DNA from 2 places in the Leucobacter sp. UCD-THU genome. Region 1 is predicted to be linked to the other one. Evidence: predicted binding sites of a transcription regulator. Region 1 holds the regulator's gene; the other holds the start of a gene.
The links. The regulator HrcA, encoded in region 1, represses chaperone genes, less so after heat shock. The targets are predictions, from matches to a motif close to TTNGCACTCGNNNNNNNCGAGTGCNAA.
Positions count from the first base shown of each region.

Region 2: a site for HrcA is predicted at 1,879-1,905, ahead of groES (co-chaperone GroES). Genes of this name have one in related genera too.

Region 1 is NZ_KB714604.1:365,937-373,102, forward strand. Features, by position in the region: gene lepA (translation elongation factor 4) at 1-1,821, shown strand, start outside; gene H490_RS32860 (DUF1990 family protein) at 1,832-2,689, shown strand; gene hemW (radical SAM family heme chaperone HemW) at 2,670-3,908, shown strand; gene hrcA (heat-inducible transcriptional repressor HrcA) at 4,080-5,117, shown strand; gene dnaJ (molecular chaperone DnaJ) at 5,188-6,285, shown strand; gene H490_RS29160 (16S rRNA (uracil(1498)-N(3))-methyltransferase) at 6,293-7,060, shown strand; gene H490_RS29165 (histidine triad nucleotide-binding protein) at 7,121-7,166, shown strand, end outside.
Region 2 is NZ_KB714605.1:176,234-183,399, reverse strand. Features, by position in the region: gene H490_RS30260 (DUF4190 domain-containing protein) at 822-1,274, opposite strand; gene H490_RS30255 (DUF4190 domain-containing protein) at 1,321-1,731, opposite strand; gene groES (co-chaperone GroES) at 1,986-2,282, shown strand; gene H490_RS30245 (zinc-binding dehydrogenase) at 2,483-3,517, shown strand; gene H490_RS31255 (PaaI family thioesterase) at 3,514-3,948, shown strand; gene H490_RS0116425 (class I adenylate-forming enzyme family protein) at 3,972-5,525, shown strand; gene H490_RS30235 (GntR family transcriptional regulator) at 5,497-6,141, opposite strand; gene H490_RS30230 (ABC transporter substrate-binding protein) at 6,266-7,166, shown strand, end outside.

The DNA of each region.
Region 1 (7,166 bases):
GCGTCGACCGACCCCGCGCAGATCCGCAATTTCTGCATCATCGCGCACATCGACCACGGCAAGTCGACCCTCGCCGATCGCATGCTGCAGATCACGGGCACCGTCTCGGATCGCGACATGCGCGCGCAGTACCTCGACAACATGGACATCGAGCGCGAGCGCGGCATCACGATCAAGTCGCAGGCGGTGCGGATGCACTGGTCGCTCGGCGGCGGCGAGTACGCCCTGAACATGATCGACACCCCCGGTCACGTCGACTTCAGCTACGAGGTGTCGCGCTCGCTCGCAGCGTGCGAGGGGGCGATCCTGCTGGTCGACGCCGCGCAGGGCATCGAGGCGCAGACGCTCGCCAACCTGTACCTGGCGATGGAGAACGATCTCGAGATCATCCCGGTGCTCAACAAGATCGACCTGCCCGCGGCCGACCCGGAGCGGGTGGCGCGCGAGATCGCGGATCTGATCGGCGGCGACCCGGCCGACATCCTGAAGGTGTCGGGCAAGACGGGTGCCGGGGTCGAGGAACTGCTGGATCGCGTGGTCGAGCGCATCCCGGCGCCGGTGGGCGAGATCGACGCGCCCGCCCGCGCCATGATCTTCGACTCCGTCTACGATCCCTACCGCGGCGTGGTCACCTACGTGCGCATGATCGACGGGCGGCTCACCCCGCGCGAGAAGATCCTCATGATGTCGACGAAGGCCGAGCACGAGGCGCTGGAGATCGGCGTCTCGTCGCCCGGTCCGACGCCCACGAAGGGTCTTGCGGTGGGCGAGGTCGGCTACCTCATCACCGGCGTGAAGGATGTGCGCCAGTCGAAGGTGGGCGACACGGTCACCACCAAGCTGAAGTCGGCGCAGGATCCGCTGCCGGGCTACACCGACCCGAAGCCGATGGTGTTCTCGGGCCTGTACCCGCTCGACGGCAGCGACTACCCGATCCTGCGCGAGGCCCTCGACAAGCTGAAGCTGTCGGATGCGGCCCTGCAGTACGAGCCCGAGACGTCGGTGGCGCTGGGCTTCGGTTTCCGCTGCGGCTTCCTCGGCCTGCTGCATCTCGAGATCATCTCGGAGCGCCTGCGCCGCGAGTTCGACCTCGATCTCATCGCCACCGCGCCGAGCGTGATCTATCAGGTCACCACCGACGACGGCAAAGAGGTCACGGTCACGAACCCGTCGGAGTACCCCGACGGCAAGATCGCGAGCGTGCGCGAGCCGGTCGTGAAGACCGCGATCCTCGCCCCGAAGGACTACGTCGGCGCCATCATGGAGCTCTGCCAGAGCCGGCGTGGCAGCCTCCTGGGAATGGAGTATCTCGGCGAGCGCGTCGAGCTGCGCTACAGCATGCCGCTCGGCGAGATCGTGTTCGACTTCTTCGACCACCTGAAGAGCCGCACCCAGGGGTACGCGAGCCTCGACTACGAGCCGATGGGCGAGCAGGAGGCCGACCTCGTGAAGGTCGACATCCTGCTGCAGGGCGACAAGGTCGACGCGTTCAGCGCGATCGTGCACCGCGACAACGCCTACCACTACGGCACGATGATGGCCGAGCGGCTGCGCAAGCTGATTCCGCGCCAGCAGTTCGAGGTGCCCATCCAGGCCGCGATCGGCGCGCGCGTCATCGCCCGCGAGACCATCCGCGCGATCCGGAAGGACGTGCTCGCCAAGTGCTACGGCGGCGACATCAGCCGCAAGCGCAAGCTGCTCGAGAAGCAAAAGGAGGGCAAGAAGCGCATGAAGATGGTGGGCCGCGTCGAAGTGCCGCAGGAGGCCTTCATCGCCGCGCTCTCGGGCGATGTCGACGGCAAGGAAACCGCGAAGAAGTAAGGGGCGGACGATGAGCAACGAGCAGCCCGCGCGGCGCAGCAGCCACATCGAGATGCCGGTCGCCTACGCGGCGGTGGGGGCTTCGAAGGCCCCCGATCTGCTGCGCTTCCCGCCGGAGGGCACCACGCCCTACGAGGAGTCGCTGCGCCTGGGCAGCGGGCAGGAGCGCTACCTGCTGGCGTCGAGCCTGCTGATGACCTGGGGTGCGCAGCGCGGCAGCGGCGTCGCCGTCGCCGATGTGGTGCGCGGTTCGGGTGCGCGCTACGCCGGGGTGAGTTTCGACGACGGCGGCCAGCCGCAGGCCGCCGGCGAGGTCGAGGAGCAGTTCGGCCCCGACGGAGAGCCGTACCTGGTGGCCGGCACCACGGCCGTGCTGCACGCGCCGGGGCAGGATCCGCGCAGCGTGCTCATCGTCTACACCGTCGATGAGGAGCGGCGCTCGGGCTTCGCCTGGGGCACCTGCGATGAGGCGGGCGCCGTGGGCGAGCAGCTCTTCACGATCGAGCATCGTGACGACGACACCGTCTGGGCGGTGGCGCGCGGTTTCCTCGCAGCGCCGAAGAGCGGCCTGCTCGGTCTCAAGGCGCGCGCCGATCTGCGCGTCGCCGTCGAGGCCGTGAAGGCGCAGCTCGCGGCGCTCGCACCGGGTGCGGCGCCGGTCGCGGATCTCGCCGGGCCCGCCGCCATCGCAGCGGATCCGGGCACTCCGGCCGATCCCGCCGGCGAGCCCGAGCCCGCCGGCGAAGCGGCCCCCGAGCCCGACGCCGAAGCCTCTGACTCCGCCGCCGATGCCCCGGCCGCCGTCGCCCCCGAGGTCGCGGACCGAGACAGCGCGGATGCGGGTGACGATGCCGAGCATTCTGCCTGAGGGCGATCCCGCCCCGGCTGACGGTTCGCTGCCCTCCGGCGTCGCCGACGGCGCCGAAGAGCGGCGCTTCGGCGTCTACGTGCACGTGCCCTACTGCCGGGTGCGCTGCGGGTACTGCGACTTCAACACCTACACGGCGAGCGAGCTCGGCGGCACCCGCCGCGACGACTACGCCGGCCAGGTGCAGCGCGAACTGGCCTTCGGCGCGGAGGTGCTGCGGCGGACGGGGGTGCCGGATCGCCGGGCGTCCACGGTCTTCTTCGGCGGGGGCACGCCCACGCTGCTGCCCGCGAGCGATCTCGCGGCGATGCTCGGCCGGATCCGCGATGAGTGGGGTCTCGAGCCCGGGGCCGAGGTGACGACCGAGGCGAACCCCGATTCGGTCGACGCGGCCTACCTCGCGACCCTCGCGGAGGCGGGGTTCACCCGCGTCAGCTTCGGCATGCAGTCGGCGGTGCCGCACGTGCTCGCCACGCTCGACCGCACGCACACGCCCGAGCGGATCCCGCTCGTGACGCGGTGGGCGCGCGAGGCGGGACTGCAGGTGAGCGTCGACCTGATCTACGGCACGCCGGGGGAGTCGCTCGCCGACTGGGAGCGCTCGATCGACGCGGCGCTCGCGACCGACCCCGATCACATCTCGGCCTACGCCCTGATCGTGGAGGCGGGCACGAAGCTCGCGGCGCAGATCCGGCGCGGCGAGGTGCCGGAGCCCGACGAGGACCTGCACGCCGAGATGTACGAGCTCGCCGACGCCCGCTTCGCCGCCGCGGGCTTCTCCTGGTACGAGATCAGCAACTGGTCGCGCACCCCCCAGACCCGCTCGCGGCACAACCTCTCGTACTGGACGGGCGAGGACTGGTGGGCGGCCGGCCCTGGCGCCCACAGCCACATCGGCGGCGTGCGCTGGTGGAACGTGAAGCACCCCGGCGCCTACGCCCAGCGCATCGAGGCGGGGATCTCGCCGGCGCACGCGCGCGAGACGCTGAGCGAGGACGCGCGCCGCGAGGAGCGCGTGCTGCTGGAGACGCGGATCGCCGACGGTCTGCCCGCCGAGGTGCTGCGGCCCGATGAGCGCCGCGCGATCCCGCAGCTCATCGCCGACGGGCTCATCGACGGCCGGGCCGCGATCGCCGGGCCGGGGCGGATCGCGCGCGTGGTGCCCACGCTGCGCGGTCGCCTGCTCGCCGACACTGTCGTGCACCGCCTCCTCGGCTGACGGTCCTGATCGGCTTCCGACGGCTCGGGGGTCGCGGCCGGTCCCTGCCGCTTCCCGCCGCACCCGCGTGCTGGGTTTCGCCGACGGCGTGATTCGCTGCCGGCAGCGCGGTGCGGCCTGCGATAGACTTGGCACTCTGAGTTGGCGAGTGCCAAGAAGGAGAGGCGTCACATGGTGTCGGAGCGCAGCCTGGCGGTGCTGCACGCGATCGTGAGCGACTACGTCTCCTCCAATGAGCCCGTCGGATCCAAGGCGATCGTCGACCGCCACAGCTTCGGCGTCTCCGCCGCCACGATCCGCAACGACATGGCGCTGCTCGAAGAGGACGAGCTGATCGCCCAGCCCCACACCTCCTCCGGGCGCGTGCCCACCGACAAGGGCTACCGGCTCTACGTCGACACGCTCGCGACGATCCGCCCGGTCAGCGCGGCGCAGCGATCCGCCATCGAGCGCTTCCTGGGCGAGTCGAGCGACCTCGACGACGTGATGGCCCGCACCGTGCGGCTGCTCGCGCAGCTCACCAACCAGGTGGCCGTCGCCCAGTACCCGTCGCTGCGGCGCACAGTGGTGCGCCACATCGATCTCGTCGCGGTCGGCGAGGACCGGGTGCTGTGCGTGCTCATCCTCGGCAGCGGCGTCGTCGAGCAGCAGGTGGCGTGGCTGCCGGCCTCGCAGGTGACCGAGGCCTGGGTGCACGGTCTCAGGCAGCGGATCGCCGAGGCCGCGGTGGGATCCGACGTGGAGACGGCCGTCGCCGCCGTGACGGGCCTCGTCGAAGGCGTCGACGGCTGGGCGCAGCCCGCCGAGGCGGAGCTGGTGCGCCGGGTGCTCTCGGTGGTGGCCAGCCAGCTGCAGGCCAACCGCAGCGAGCGCATCGCCGTGGCCGGAGCGGCCAACCTGTCGCGGCCAGGCGAGTTCGCGGGCTCGCTGCCCGCGGTGCTGGAGGCGATCGAGGAGCAGGTGGTGCTGCTGCGGCTGTTCGGCGAACTCGCCCGTGACGGCCGCGACGTCGCCGCGTCGATCGGCCGCGAGAACGCCCCCTACGGCCTCGCGGCCACCTCGGTGATCGCGTCCAGCTACGAGCAGGAGGCCGACTCGGTCTCGCGTCTCGGCGTGCTGGGGCCCCTGCGCATGGACTACGCCGGCAACATCGCGGCCGTGCGCGCGGTCGCCCGCTATCTCAACCGCTTCCTGGGCGAGGAGCAGTAGCTCGGCGGGGCGCCCGCCCCGTCTCGCCCGGTCGTCATTTTCACCGAACAACACCCCTGAGGAGCACAACGTGGCCGACCACTACGAGACCCTCGGCGTGCCGCGCGAGGCGACGCCCGAAGACATCAAGAAGGCCTACCGCCGGCTCGCGCGCGAGCTGCACCCCGACGTGAACCCGAGCGACGACGCCGCAGAGCGCTTCAAGGACGTCACCCACGCCTACGACGTGCTGAGCGACCCCGAGCAGCGGCAGCGCTACGACATGGGAGGCGGCCAGGGCGGCGCCGCCGGCTTCGGCGACATCTTCGAGACCTTCTTCGGGGGAGGCTTCGGCGGCGCGCAGCGCGGCCCCCGCCCCCGCTCCGAGCGCGGCGACGACGCGATGATCCGCGTCGACGTCTCCCTCGAAGACGTGATCTTCGGCGTGCAGCGCGACATCACGGTCAACACGGCCGTGCTGTGCGAGGTCTGCCAGGGCAGCTGCTGCCAGCCGGGCACCCATCCGGTGACGTGCGACGTGTGCGGCGGCCAGGGCCAGGTGCAGCGCCAGGTGCGCTCGCTGTTCGGCAACGTCGTGACGATGCACCCCTGCGGCAGCTGCCACGGCTACGGCACGGTCATCGAGCACCCCTGCGTGGAGTGCGGCGGCAAGGGCCGCGTGCGCGAGCGCCGCACGATCCCCGTCGACATCCCCTCGGGCATCGACACCGGCACGCGCCTGCAGATGCGCGGCGGCGGCGAGGTCGGCCCGGGCGGCGGTCCCAACGGCGACCTGTTCATCGAGTTCCGCGTGATGCACCACGACGTGTTCAGCCGAGACGGCAACGACCTGCTCTGCACGATGCAGGTCTCGATGACCGACGCGGTGCTCGGCACCGCGGCGAAGCTGCAGGCGCTCGACGGCGAGGTGGAGGTCGAGGTCGCACCGGGCACCCAGTCGGGCGACGTGCTCACGGTGCGCGGGCGCGGCATCCAGGCGCTGCGCAGCACGAACCGCGGCGACCTCAAGATCGCCGTGCAGGTGAACACCCCCACCAAGCTGTCGAAGCGGGAGCAGGATCTCGTGCGCCAGCTCGCCTCGCTGCGCAGCGACGAGCCGCCGCACCTCGGCGAGTTCCAGCAGGGCTTCTTCGGCAAGCTGCGCGACCGTTTCTTCCGCCAGGGGTAAGCGGTCGATGGCCAACCTCTACTACCGCGAGGATCTCGCGGCGGGGCAGCTCGCACCGGGCGCGCTCGTCGAGGTGACGGGCGACGAGGCGCGCCACGCGGTGCGGGTGAGCCGGCTGCGCCAGGGGGAACGGATCCTCCTGGGCGACGGCGCAGGCACTCTCGGCGCGGGGGTGGCCGAGCAGGTGGCGAAGGATCGTTTCGCCGTGCGCATCGAGCGGGTGGAGGCGGCGCCCGAGCCGACGCAGCGCCTCGTGCTCGTGCAAGCGCTCGCCAAGGGCGACCGCGACGAGCGCGCGGTCGAGCAGGCCACCGAGTTCGGCGTCGACGAGATCGTGCCCTGGCAGGCTGCGCGATCGGTGTCGCGCTGGGATGGCGCGGGCGGCTCCGAGAAGTCGGCGAAGGGCGTCGCGAAGTGGGCGCGGGTCGCGCGCGAGGCGTCCAAGCAGTCGCTGCGGGCGCGCGTGCCGCGGGTGGCGCCACCCGTGTCGCTCGATGATCTGTGCCGCATGGCGACGGAGGCCGACGCGGAGGTCGTGGCGCTGCATCCGCGGAGCGGGCGGCGCCTCGTGGCGTGGGCCGGGGGAGCGGCGGCCCGCTCGGCGCAGCGGATCGTGCTCGTCGTGGGCCCCGAGGGCGGCTTCGCCGATGGCGAGCTCGACGCGCTCGAGGCGGCCGGCGCGAGTGTGCTCGTGCTCGGGGACACGGTGCTGCGCACATCGTCGGCCGGCCCGGCAGCGCTCGCGGTGCTCGGCGCGGCCCTCGGGCGCTGGTAGCGCGTGCGAGTGTCGGCGGCGCACGCCCGGCTCTCGGCGGCGCGGCGTTAGACTGGACCCATGGCACAGGACACCATCTTCGGCAAGATCGCCTCCGGCGAGATCC
Region 2 (7,166 bases), on a different contig from region 1:
CTGGGCGCCTCGCAGCACGAGCGCGGCCCGGCGCACGCCGGGCCGGGCGAGCGCACCGAACCAGAGCCCGGTCTCGACGAGCTGCCCGTCGAGCGACACCCACTGGGCTTCGGCGTCGTCGGGGATCAGTTCGCGGTCGAGGCCGGGGCCGAGCTTCACTCCGGTGGGCCGCTCGCGCGCGAGGCCGAACGCGAAGCTCAGCGAGGGGGAGTAGTCGTCGGGCGAGGCGAGCCTGCGCGTGCCGGTGTGGCCGGCGGTGCGGCGGGCGGGATCGAGGAACACGGCTTCGGCGTCGCCCGGACCGATCGACTCGGCGTCGCCGAGGCGCACCGCGGGAGCCGCCGCTCCCAGCCGCTTCGCCGCGAGGGCGAGGTTGTGCTGCGCGAAGGCGGCGGTGAGGGGATCGAGCTCGACCGGATGCACGTCGAGACCCGCCTCGAGAAAGGCCAGGGATTCCGCGCCGATGCCGCATCCGTGGTCGGCGACCGAGCGGCAGCCGGCCGCTCGAAACCGCGCTGCGTGCAGCTCCGCCGCACGCGATCGGGTGGCCTGCTCGAGGGCCGCCCGCGTGAAGAGCATGTGCGAGGCGCTCTCGCCGAACTTGGCCGCCGCGCGCGAGCGCAGATCGGTCTGGGTGAGCGCGGCGGCGAGCAGCGCGGGATCGGCGCCCTCGGAGCGCAGGTCGCGCGCGATCCGGTCGAGTGCGCGGCCGTGCTGCAGTTCGCCGGTGATACGAGCGAGGAGCTCGCCACCCGCCGGGGTGACGAGCTCCTGCCAGCCGGGGGCTGCGATGCTCGGGGTCGGCGCGGCTGCCGCCATCGTCAGTAGCTCGAGGAGGAGGCCAGACCGATGATGAGGATCACGTAGAAGAGCACGACGATCGCGCCGATCGCGAGACCCACGTATCCGATGATGAGGCCGGCGAGCGCGAGGCCGCGGCCGCTCTCGCCGGTGCGCTCGATCTGCTTCAGCGCGATGTGGCCGCAGATGACGCCCGCCAGCGAGATGAAGAACGAGCTGATGAGTGCGATGATCGCCAGGGTGTTGGTGGGCGGCGCGGCGGCGTACGCCTGCGGGTAGGGGGCCTGCTGCGCGTAGGGCTGCTGAGCGGCGTAGGGCTGCTGAGCCTGCGGGTAGCCCGGCTGCGGCGGCGGCGCGTACTGGGGCTGCTGCGGGGCGGCGTACTGCGGCTGCTGGCCCGGGTCGCCGGGGGCGGCTGAGGCGTTCTGCTGGGGCTGGGAGGCGTCGCCCGCGGGCGGCTGGTTCTGGGACACTGCGTGTTCCTTTCGTTGGGCGGTGTACCGCGGCCGAGGCGGCGGCTCAGTAGTAGTAGTCGGATCCCGAGAAGGCGCTGCCCATGGCCGCGATCATCATGGCGATGAACCCGATGTAGACGACGATGAAGATCGCGATGAACGCGAAGTAGGCGTAGCCCACGATCAGGCCGGTGAGGGCGAGACCGCGACCGGGGTCGCCGTTGCGCTTGATCTGGTTGAGGCCCATGTGGCCGAACACGATGCCGGCGATGGGCACGAGGAAGCCGAAGATGATCGCGAGCACGGCGTAGGTGTTGGTGGCGCCGAGCGTGGTGGCCGTGGAGGCCTGGGGCCGATATGCGGCGGGCTGCTGGACCGGCTGCTGGAACTGAGGGGCCGCGGGCGCTCCCTGCGGGTTCTGCGGATATGCGGCGTGGGGCGTTCCGGGCTGCTGGGGAGGGTGTGGGGTGGTCATGACTGCTCCTCGAGCGGTTGGGGCGCCGATCCGCCGTGATGCGCATCGGCTGTCACTTCGATTCTAGGCGGCGATAGGCTGGCGTGGGCGAGTGCGTGTCGTCGGGTGACGGATCCCGTTCGCTTTGGGCGATCCGACGGCGCCGCGTTGGCACTCCCCTTGCGAGAGTGCCAACGGGGGTTCTAAACTCTGCTTAGGCGCGCTCGCATGGGGCGGGCGCGAGAGAACCTTCAGACATTGGAAAGAGGTCAACCGTGTCGGTAGCCATCAAGCCGCTCGAGGATCGTATCGTCATCAAGCAGGTCGAGGCAGAGCAGACCACCGCGTCCGGTCTGGTGATTCCGGATAGCGCCAAGGAGAAGCCGCAGGAGGGCGAGGTCGTGGCCGTGGGTCCCGGTCGCGTCGCCGACAGCGGCACCCGCATTCCGCTCGACGTGAGCGTCGGCGACGTGGTGATCTACTCGAAGTTCGGCGGCACCGAGGTGAAGGTCGGCGGCGACGACTACCTCGTGCTCTCGGCGCGCGACATCCTCGCGGTGGTCGAGCGCTGAGCGCTCCCTCCCGCACGAGGCCGGGCCCCGATCCTTCATGGATCGGGGCCCGGCCTCGTTGTATGCGTGTGCGAGGAGCCTCGCCCGAGCCGGACGGTCTCCCGCGGTCGAGGTAAAGAGTATTCAGTTTTAAGTATCAGTATTTATTTTTCTCAAAGTGATGTATTCTTCGGGTGTTGCCACTCGAAGGAGAGTCTTGAATGCGCGCTGTCGTCCTGCCCGAGCACGGGGATATCGATGTTCTGCAGATCCGTGATGACCGAGCGAGACCCGCAGCCGGGCCCGGGAGGGTGGTGCTGCGCGTCGGCGCGTCGTCGCTGAACTACCACGACATCTTCACCGTCCGCGGGATGCCGGGCATCACCATACCGATGCCCGTCGTGCCCGGTATCGACGTGGCGGGCCGCATCGTCGAGGTCGGCGAGGGCGTCGCCGCCGAGTGGGCGGTCGGAGACCGCGTCGTCGTGATGCCCTGGCTCGCCTCTCTGCCGGAGCTGGGCCTGATCGGAGAGGTGTACGATGGCGGCCTCCAGCAGTACGTGGAGGTCGACGCCCGCCTGCTGATCAGGCTTCCCGACGACGTGAGCGAGCACCTCGCGGCGGCGCTGCCCGTCGCCTACGGCACCGCGCACCGCATGGTGATCGGCAAAGGGGCGATCCGCGCGGGGGACCGCGTGCTGGTGCTCGGCGCATCCGGCGGGGTGGGCGTCGCTTGCGTGCAGCTCGCGAAGCGCCTCGGCGCGCACGTGGTCGCCGCCGTCGGAAGCGAGGAGAAGGGCCGGGCGCTCTTGGCGCTCGGGGCCGACGAAGTGCTGAACTACCGCGAAGAGGACATCTTCGCGTGGGTGGTGGAGCACCACGGCAAGCCGAGCCGCTTCGACGACCGCACCGGCATGAACGTCGTCATCAACTTCACCGGCGGAGACACGTGGCGCCCGACGCTGAAGTCGACCGCGCTCGGAGGCAGGATCCTGACGTGCGGAGCCACCGCCGGATACGCCCCCGAGGAGGACCTGCGGTACATCTGGACCTACGAGCTTCAGGTGATCGGTTCGAACGGATACGGTCCGGAGGACATCGTCGCGCTGCTGGCCGACGTGTCGGAGGGGCGCCTCGAGCCCTGCATCAGCGACGTGCTGCCGCTGAGCCAGACGGTCGAGGGACTCCGGCGGATCCGCGATCGCGAGGTGATCGGGAAGATCCTGATCGATCCCTGGGGCGACGAAGACCGATGAGCGGGGCCGAGAACGAGGCGGAGATCCTCGAACGGATCTCGGACGTGATCGACGATGCTCCGTTCCAGGCGTGGCTCCCGGCCCGGCTCACGGGGATCGACCCGGACGGATCGGTGCGTCTCAGGGTGGAGTGGGTGCCGAGCTGGGGCAACGGCGGAGACGGCGGTCACACGCACGGAGGCGTCATCGCCGCGCTGCTCGACCTCGCCGCGGAGTGCGCCGTGATGGCGGCGTTCGGCGCGGCCGCCCCGACCGTCGACCTGAACGTGCGGTTCCTCGCGCCGACTCGGGAGGAACCGCTGACGGCGACGGGTTCGCTCGTGCGGAAGGGCAGGACGCTGACGGTGGCGGAGGCGCGAGTGCTCCGAGAGGACGGAGTGCTCGTCGCGATGGCGAGCGGCGCGTTCGCGACCTTCGCGATCGCGCGGTGAAGCGGGACGAGGAGAGGCGAGAGATGGGAACCGGGAACGAATCGACTGCGTGGGAGCGGCTGCTCATCCCCGACTCGGCGGAGGCGGAGGTCATCGAGATGTCGGAGACCGGCGAGCACCGCTGCACGCTGCGCCGACTGGCTCTGCTGCGGGACCGGATGCTCTCGGAGTACTCGGCGGAGCTGAGGCCGGGCCGCGCGATCGGCATCTTCGCCGATAACGGCATCGCCTGGATCGCCGCCTTCGCCGCGGTCGTGCACGCGGGGGCGGTGCCCGTGCCGATCAGCGTGAAGCTGCCTCGGCCCGGCGTGGAGTTCATCGTCGCCGACGCCGACCTGCACACGGTGCTCGCCGACCGACCGCGCATCGCATCGCTCTCGGAGTGGGGCGTCTCGGCGCTGCCGCTGCTGGAGCCAGGCGACGCCGAAGAGCGGGGGAGCGGCGGGGCGGGGGGCGAGGCGGTGCGGCGCCCGGACGACGAGCTGGGCCTCATCCTCTACACGTCGGGCTCGACGGGGCAGCCCAAGGGTGTCGAACTCGGCAATCGCACGCTGAGGTGGATCGTCGAGACCGTCGCGCCCGCCGTCGCCCGGCCCGAGACGCGGATGCTCGTGGCGGCTCCGCTCAATCACATCGCGGCGCTCATGTTCGCCCTGTCCTGCGTCTCGCAGCGGGGAACCCTGGTCGTCATGCCGAGATTCGAGTCGCGAGCCTTCCTCGGCGCCGTGGAGCGCCACCGCGTCACCGATCTCACGGGTGTGCCGCCGATGTTCGCGATGCTGGGCAGGGAGCACGATCTCCTCGGGGAGCTGGATCTGTCGAGCGTCGCGCGCGTGACGATGGGCTCTGCGCCCTCCTCCCACGAGATGCTCGCCGAGATCGAGAGCTGGTTCCCCGGAGCGTCGGTGACGACCTCCTACGGCACCACGGAGTCGGGGCCCGGGGTGTTCGGCCCCCACCCGGACGGCCTTCCGACGCCCCTCGGGTCGGTCGGCGCCGCGCGGCGGGTGCCCCGGATCCGCCTGGTCGACTCCGACGGCGAGCCGACGAGCGGCAGAGGGGTCCTGGAGGTGCGCAGTCCCTCGATGATGATGCGCTATCGGAATCGCCCGGATCTCGTGCCTCCCATCACGTCCGACGGGTTCCATCACACGGGCGATCTGTTCGAGGTGGACGACCAGGGGTTCTTCTGGTTCGCGGGGCGCGAGGACGACGTCTTCAAGTGCGGCGGCGAGACCGTCTACCCGCAGGCGGTAGAGGAGGCGCTGGAGGCGCATCCCGCGGTCCTCTCCGCGGTCGTGCTGCCCGTGCCGGACGCGTTGAAGGGGCGGAAGCCGGTCGCGTTCGTGCTGGTCAGCCCGGGTTTCGAATTCGACGAGCGCGCCCTGCAGCAGCACGTGCTGGGCAGGCTCGAGCCGTTCGCGCACCCGCGTCGCATCTGGCCGCTCGACGCGTTCCCGCTCGCCGCGGCGAACAAGGTGGATCGGAAGCGGCTCGCAGAGGCGGCGTTTCTCGCGTGCGCCGAGGAGCGGCCCGGCCCGCCGGCCGCTACTCGACGATCGGGGCGAGCTGAGTGATGCCGCGCTGGCGGTGGCTGTCGGAGAGCGCGATGACGAGCTCGGCGTCGCCGGTCTTCACCGCCTCCAGGATCTCGGTGTGCTCGGCCAGCGCGCTCTCGAGGTGCCCGTGGTTCTCGTAGTAGAGGATGCGGTAGGGGTCGGTGCAGTCCCAGAGCTGTCTGATCAGTCGCACTTGCGCGGCGGTCGCGCCGTCGAAGACGGGGAAGTGGAACTCGCGGTTCAGCTTGGTGCTCAGGATGATGTCGCCGCCGGGAGCGGCGAGCTCTCGCTCGTGCGCCTGCTCCATCTTCCAGATGAGCTGCCGGGAGGCGCCCTGCGCGAGGGTCTGGCGGATGGCGTCGGATTCGAGGATCTCCCGGAGCCGGTAGATCTCCTCGATCTCGCGAAAGCTCAGCTTGGACACGATGTAGCTGCGGTTCGCGGTGTGCTGCAGCAGCCCGACGGCTTCGAGGGTCTTGAGCGCCTCTCTGACGGGCACGCGACTCACGCCGAGGCGCTCCGCCAGCTCGACCTGCCGGATGGCCTGTCCGGGGCGCAGCTGACCGGTGGTCAGGAGATCGCGGACCGCTTCGAGTACGTCTTCGTCGGTGGTCCCGCTGCGTGTCCTGCTCACTGTTCTCCTATCGCTCCAGCCCGTTCGGGCTTCTTAATAAAAGTGTAACATTTGCGATCCATTTATGCTTTACTGTATACACAATACGGATTTGGTAGCCAAAACTCGATGATGAGGAGAAACCATGAAAACCATCCGCGCAGTGGGCGCCGTGTTCGCCGGCGTCCTGATCGCAGCCACCGTCGCCTGTTCCGGCGGCGGCTCGCCCGCCCCGGACTCCGAGAGCGAGCAGCCGACGAAGCTGCGGCTCGCGCTCCACTGGACCTACCCCGTGGCGGAATGGGACGGGATCGTCGTCGCCGATGAGCTCGGATACTACGAGGAGGCGGGCCTCGACGTCGAGCTCCAGTTCCTCTCGGGCTCCACGGCCACCGTGCAGGCCGTCGCGGCGGGCGAGAGCGACCTCGGCCTCGCCGGCCCGGACACGATCCTGAGCGGAGTGGACTCGGGCCTCGAGTTCACGGTGGTCGCCAACCACCTGCAGCGCACCTCCTCCGGTGTCATCGCGCCGGCCGCCAGCGGCATCGAGTCGTTCGAGGACCTCGAGGGCAAGACCGTCTCGACGGCCGCGGCGAGCCCCGAGCAGGCGATGCTCCGATCGAAGCTCGCCGAGGCGGGCCTCGACTCGGAGAGCGATCTCGCGCTCTCGTTCGTGGACCCGCAGGCCAAGTGCACGGTGGTGCTCTCCGGGGCGGCCGACGCCTGCACCGGTCAGAACAACCACCACGTGATCCAGTTCGCCGACGAGGGCGTCGACCCCGTATTCCTCTCCTTCAGCACGGAGGAGCAGCCGATCCTCGGCCACTCGATCTTCGCGAACGACGCGTACCTGGCCGATCACGCCGACGCCGTCTCGCGCTTCCTCGAGGCCACGATGCGCGGGTACGAGACCGCCGCAGAGGACCTCGACGCCGTCGTCGACATCTACGTGAAGCAGCGCCCGGAGACGGACGCGGCGTTCCTGCTGAAGACCCTGGAGGCGTCGCACGAGCTGATGTACAGCGACCGCACCGACGAGCACGGCT